Regions from separate parts of the Nonomuraea sp. NPDC048916 genome, predicted to be linked through region 1. Evidence: riboswitches for the same ligand, from Rfam matches in the RefSeq annotation. Region 1 holds a riboswitch; the other holds the start of a gene.
The links. Region 1 has a riboswitch for S-adenosylmethionine ahead of AB0C16_RS26625 (aminotransferase class V-fold PLP-dependent enzyme). Riboswitches for the same ligand answer to the same signal wherever they lie in the genome.
Positions count from the first base shown of each region.

Region 2: it holds a riboswitch for S-adenosylmethionine, as region 1 does, so the genes downstream of both, thrC (threonine synthase) here and AB0C16_RS26625 (aminotransferase class V-fold PLP-dependent enzyme) in region 1, are expected to answer to the same signal.

Region 1 is NZ_JBEZFS010000026.1:59,258-62,458, forward strand. Features, by position in the region: gene AB0C16_RS26620 (DoxX family protein) at 1-121, shown strand, start outside; gene AB0C16_RS26625 (aminotransferase class V-fold PLP-dependent enzyme) at 127-1,485, opposite strand; SAM riboswitch class IV at 1,529-1,644, opposite strand; gene AB0C16_RS26630 (TerC family protein) at 1,755-2,495, shown strand; gene AB0C16_RS26635 (cytochrome P450) at 2,525-3,201, shown strand, end outside.
Region 2 is NZ_JBEZFS010000057.1:612-3,812, reverse strand. Features, by position in the region: gene AB0C16_RS37120 (trehalose-6-phosphate synthase) at 1-515, opposite strand, end outside; gene AB0C16_RS37115 (RNA polymerase sigma factor) at 547-1,101, shown strand; SAM riboswitch class I at 1,181-1,322, shown strand; gene thrC (threonine synthase) at 1,336-2,568, shown strand; gene AB0C16_RS37105 (MoaD/ThiS family protein) at 2,593-2,868, shown strand; gene AB0C16_RS37100 (cold-shock protein) at 3,111-3,201, shown strand, end outside.

The sequences.
Region 1 (3,201 bases):
GCCGAACGTGCCCAGGCAGCCCCGGGGGTTCAGGTCGAGCAGCGACCTGAGCGACCAGGACATGCAGGACATCGACGCCATCATCGACGAGCCGACGAAACGCCGCCCGCCCAACCGCTGAGCCGGCTAACGGCCGGTGAGGTCCCGCAGAGCCCCGACGAGGCGGTCCACGTGCTCCTCGGTGCTGCCGATGCCGATCGACGCCCGCACCGCGGAGGCCGTGCCGTCCTCGCAGCCACCGTCGTGCTCACGGTCGTGCCCGCTTCGGTCCTCGTCGGCTCCCGCGTCGCCCACCCCGTCCGGGCTCCTGCGCTCCGGCGTGCCGAGCAGGTGGCGGACGAACGGGTGCGCGCAGAACTTGCCATCCCGTACGCCGATCCCGTACTCGCCGGAGAGCGCCTCGGCGACCTCCCGCGCGGAGTGGCCCTCCACGGTGAACGAGACGATGCCCACGCGCGGGTGGTCCGGCCCCCACAGGGACAGCTCGCGCACGCCGGCGATCGAGGCGAGCCCGGAGCGCAGCCGGGAGATCAGCCGCTCCTCCTCGCGGACCAGCGCGGTCCACCCGGTGGCGGAGAGCGCGTCGCAGGCGGCGGCCAGCGCGATGGCGCCCAGCACGTTGGGGGTGCCGGCCTCGTGACGCGGCTCGGGGTCGTCATGCCACACGGGCTCGCCGTCCACCGAACGCACCGCGCCACCGCCCTTCAGGTACGGCTCGCCCCCGGCCAGCCAGTCGCGCCGCCCGATCAGCGCCCCGGCGCCGAACGGCGCGTAGAGCTTGTGCCCGGAGAAGACCACGTAGTCGAGGTCCAGCGCGGTCAGGTTGAGCCGCCGATGCGGCACCAACTGGGCCGCGTCGACCAGGATCCGGGCGCCGTGGCGGTGCGCGATGTGCGCCAGCGCCGCGATCGGCCAGAGCTCGCCGGTGACGTTGGAGGCGGCGGTCACCACGAGCAGCTTCGGCCCGTCGACGGCCGCCAGCGCCTCGTCGGCCGCGCGTACGGCCGCTCCGGGGAAGTCGGGCGGCGGCAGCCGTACCGCATTCCTCCAGGGCAGGAGGGAGGCGTGGTGCTCGGTGTCGAAGACGACGGTGGTCGTGCCGGCGGGCAGGCAGGCGGCGAGCAGGTTGGTGGCGTCGGTGGTGTTGCGGGTGAAGATCACGGCGTCGTCGGGGCGGGCGCCGACGAAGGCCCGTACGGTGTGCCGGGCCTGCTCGTAGCGGGTGGTGGTGAGCTGGGAGGCGTAGCCCGCGCCGCGGTGCACGCTGGAGTAGGCCGGGAGCGCGGCGGCGACGGCCGCGCTGACCGGCTCCAGACAGGGGGCGCTCGCCGCGTAGTCGAGGTTGGCGTAGCCCACCAGCCTGCCGCCCCTGACCGGGACCTCCAGGCCGGCGCCGAGCACGGCCGGGATCGGGCGGCGGCCGTCGTCGGCCGACGCCTCGGCGGGCTGGGCGGGCACGGAGTTGAAGATCGTCAACGTGGACACGGCGAACCTCCTGAGGGCCGTCGGACCCCTGGAGCAGCCACGGAGCCCGCGCTTGCCCGCCACACCTCGTGACGGACCAGGTCTTCACCCGGGGCACCCCGCCGCGGACGCGAGGGTTGCCGGCCAGCGAGCCGGGGCTTGGCGCTGGCGCTCATGACCTACGCCCGCACTATAACCGACCCGCCACATTCGATCGCAACCCGGTGAACTTCTGAGTCGCCTGGCTCGTTGGTACCCCCGATATCCCCCGATTGCGTGGAGGCAGGCAGATGCTGGACTGGGTGGCCGACCCACAGATCTGGATAGGGTTCTTCACGCTGGTGGCCCTGGAGATCGTCCTGGGCATTGACAACATCATCTTCATCTCCATCCTGGCCGGGAAGCTCCCGCCGGAGCAGCGCGACAGAGCACGCGTCCTCGGCCTGGCGGCGGCCCTGATCAGCCGCCTGCTCCTGCTGCTTGCGCTGTCGTGGGTGGTGCGGCTGACCGAGCCGTTGTTCGAGGTGCTGGACCACGAGATATCCGGGCGTGACCTGATCTTGCTGCTGGGCGGGTTGTTCCTGCTGGCCAAGAGCGTCACCGAGATCGGGCACAGCATGGAGCCCAAGCACCAGGACGGCAAGACGCGGGCCGTCACCTCGTTCGCCTCGGTGATCGCGCAGATCATGGTGCTCGACGTGGTGTTCTCGCTCGACTCGGTGATCACCGCCGTGGGCATGGTCGACGAGCTCGGCGTGATGGTGGCGGCGGTCATCGTGGCGGTGCTGGTGATGTTGTTCGCCTCGGGGCCGATCAGCAGGTTCGTGGACCAGCACCCGAGCATCAAGATGCTGGCGCTGGCGTTCCTCGTGCTGATCGGGGTGCTGCTCATCGCCGAGGGTTTCGGCCAGCACATCCCGAAGGGCTACATCTACTTCGCGATGGCGTTCTCGGTCATCGTCGAGCTGCTGAACATCCGGATGCGCAGCAAGCACTCCAAGCAGGCAGAACTTCCTTCTAAGATGAAATAGTGCGCTTTGATCCTTGGAATCCGGATTTTGTGGCTTATCCCTACGACGTCTACGCCGACCTGAGGCGTGAGGCTCCGGTCAGCTTCTTCGAGCCGACCGGGCAGTGGCTGATCTCCCGCCACGCCGACGTCAACACCCTGCTCCGAGACCGCCGGCTGGGCCGCTCCTACCTGCACGTGGCCGGCCACGAGGAGTTCGGCCAGGAGGCCGAGCCGGAGTTCCAGGAGCCGTTCTGGCGGGTGGTCAGAGCGGGCATGCTGGACGTCGAGCCGCCGGTGCACACCCGGCTGCGCCGCCTGGTCTCCAAGGCGTTCACCCCGCGCATGGTCGAGTCGCTGCGCCCCCGCGTGCGCGACATCGCCGGCGGCCTGGTCGACACGTTCGTGGAGAAGGGCGGCGGCGACCTGATCGCCGAGGTCGCCGAGCCGCTGCCGGTGACGGTCATCGCCGAGATGCTGGGCATCCCCGAGGCCGATCGTCACCTGCTGCGCCCCTGGTCGGCCGACATCTGCGGGATGTACGAGCTCAACCCGTCGCCGGAGGCCCAGCACACGGCGGTGCGGGCGGCCGACGAGTTCGCCGGTTACCTTAAGGCCCTGGCCCGCGAGCGCTCGGCCCGCCCGGGTGACGACCTGATCAGCGCGCTGGCCGCGATCGACGAGCTCACCGAGGACGAGCTGATCGGCACCTGCGTGCTGCTGCTCAA
Region 2 (3,201 bases), on a different contig from region 1:
GCGATGCGCAGGTCGGGCCGCTCGGCGCGGAGCATCGCCGGGGTCAGGGTCAGGTGGTAGTCCTGAACCATCACGCGGGCCTCGTGGCCGGCCTCCTCGGCCAGCGCCAGCGCGAACGCGCCGTTGTAGTCGCGGTAGGACTCCCACTCGCGCTGGAACCGGGTGCCGAACCGGGGGGAGTTGGGGATGTCGTAGAGCAGGTGGTTGACGAACCAGAGGGTGGAGTTGGCCACGGCGTTGTAGGCGCGGTGGAACGTGGCGGGCGGGATGTCGAGCATCCGCAGCGCGCCCGTGTCATAGCCGGCCTGGTCGAGGCGGCCGCCCGGCGCCTGTCGCACGGCGCTGCGGTCGCCATCGGTCAGGGCGGCGCATACCCACAGCACTCCGACTTCTTTGGTCACTCCGGACAGTCCGGACACCAGGCCGCCGCCACCACGTTTCATGGTCAGAACGCCGCCTTCGGAGACGGTGAACGAGACGGGGCCTCGGTTCGAGGCAACCAGGACGCTGTTCATTTAAGCTCCCTCCGACCATAGGATCCCAGCTATGGCGCTTGATGAGCTAACCGAGGACCTGGCCCGCTCCGCCGCTGCCGGAGATCATCGCGCACTCGGCGAGCTCCTGCGCCGGATCGAGCCCGATGTGATGCGCCACTGCGCCCGGATCCTGCCCTACCGCCAGGACGCCGAGGAGGCGTCGCAGGACACTCTGCTCGCCGTGGCGCGCAACATCGGGCGCTTCGAGGGACGCGCGAGGTTCAGCACATGGCTGCACATCGTGACCGCCAACTGCGCGCGCACCACCTACCGGTCGCTCAAGCGCAGGGCGGCCGAGCAGAGCTCCGACGAGTTGCCCATGCAGAAGCCCGACGCGCGCCGGGTCAGCGTCATCGCCGGGTCGCGGCTCGACCTGCTCGACGCGATGGAGGCGCTGGAGGCCGACAAGCCCGATCTGGCCCAGGCGCTGGTGCTGCGCGACATCGTCCAGCTCGACTACAACGAGGTGGCCGAGCATCTCGGCATTCCGCTCGGCACCGCCAAGTCACGCATCCACCAGGCCCGCAAGTACGTCCAGGCGGCGCTCGGCGAAGACTACAGGTGAGACCGGCCGTCTCATCTCCTGAGACGGAGGGTCAGCTCGGCCGCCTGGCCAGGTAGAGTCCGTACCAACAACTGCATATTGCTCATCCAGAGGGGCGGAGGGACCGGCCCTGCGAAGCCCCGGCAACCCTCCCGGCTTTCGACTCGCGACCTGGCGAGGCCGACCGGGACAGGGTGCCAATTCCGGTCCGCGGTCAGGGTGGCCGCGGGCGAAGATGAGGGAAGGCCTCGCTTCATGTCGCTCGACTTTGGTCCCGCCAGCGCTCTCTCCTGCCGCGAGTGCGGCGCCCGCTACCCCCTCGGTCCCAGCTTCGCCTGTCCGGAGTGTTTCGGGCCGCTCGAAGCGGCCTACTCCTTCGGCGCCGTCTCCCGGGCCGGCATCGAGGCGGGCCCCGCCAACATCTGGCGCTACCGCTCGCTGCTCCCCGTCCCAGCCGACGTCGCCGAGAAGCCCAACATGAACCCGGGCTGGACCCCTCTCGTCAAGGCCGGCAACCTCGGCCGCGCGCTCGGCATCAAGTCGCTGTACGTCAAGGACGACTCGGGCAATCCCACCCACTCCTTCAAGGACCGGGTGGTCGCCATCGCCGTCGAGGCGGCGCGCAACTTCGGCTTCCACACGCTGTCCTGCTCCTCCACGGGCAACCTGGCGGGCGCGGTGACGGCGGCCGCGGCCAGGGCCGGGCTCGACGCCTGCGTGTTCATCCCCGCGGGCCTGGAGCAGGCCAAGATCGCCATGGCCCGGGTGTTCGGCGGCAGACTGATCGGCATCGAGGGCAGCTACGACGAGGTCAACCGGTTCTGCTCGGAGCTGATCGGCGACCCGCTGGGCGACAAGTGGGGCTTCGTCAACGTCAATCTGCGGCCCTACTACGCCGAGGGCTCCAAGACGCTCGCGTACGAGATCGCCGAGCAGCTCGGCTGGCGGTTGCCCGAGCAGATCATCATCCCGGTGGCCTCCGGCTCCCAGCTCACGAAGATCGACAAGGGCTTCAAGGAGCTGGTCGCGCTCGGGCTGGTCGAGGATCGGCCGTACAAGATCTACGGCGCCCAGGCGCTCGGCTGCTCGCCCGTGTCCGGCGCCTACAAGGCCGGTCATGACGTGGTGCAGCCGGTCAAGCCCGACACCATCGCCAAGTCGCTGGCCATCGGCAACCCCGCCGACGGCCCCTACGTGCTCGACATCGCCCGCCGCACGGGCGGCGCCGTGGAGGACGTCACGGACACCGAGATCGTCGCGGCGATCAGGCTGCTGGCCTCGACCGAGGGCATCTTCGCCGAGACGGCCGGGGGAGTGACCGTGGGCGTGCTGAAGAAGCTCGTCGAGACCGGGCAGCTCGACCCGGAGGCGGAGACCGTGGTGCTCAACACCGGCGACGGGCTGAAGACGCTCGACGCGATCGCCGACGGCGCCCGGCCCACGGCCGTGATCCGGCCCTCTCTCGACGCGTTCCGCGCGACTGTCTGACAATCAGGAAAGGCGAGGTTTATCATGAGCGTTTCTGTGCGAATTCCCACCATTCTGCGCACCTATACCGGAGGCGGCGCGGAAGTGAGTGGCGAAGGGGCGACTCTTCGTGACGTGCTGGCGAAGCTCGACTCTGACTATCCAGGGATCGGAGCGCGAATTCTGGATGAATCGGGCAAGATTCGTCGTTTCGTCAACGTTTACGTTGGGGAAGAGGATGTCCGTTTTGCCGATGGGCTCGACACGGCGACGCCCGAGGGTGCGCAGATCTCCATCATCCCGGCCGTCGCAGGCGGTTGACCTCTCGTCACGTTCGGAAGGCGCCCCGTTGCGGGCGCCTTCTGCTTTTCCAGGAAATTCAATATTGAACTACCTTGACACGTGATGAAATGCGTAGTTTGGTGCTTTGACTCTGTTGCCAAACGCCGTACCACAGGTATGGTCGAGGGCGATCGTCTGGCTGATTTCACCATAAGTCATGGCGATTGCGGGTCTCGCGGACGAATGGGCGGGATCCGCGAGCCCAGTAAGAGGAGTCGGAAGTGGCGCAGGGCACCGTCAAATGGTTCAACGCGGACAAGGGCTACGGCTTCATCGCGGTAGACGGTGGTAAGGATGTATTCGTCCATTACT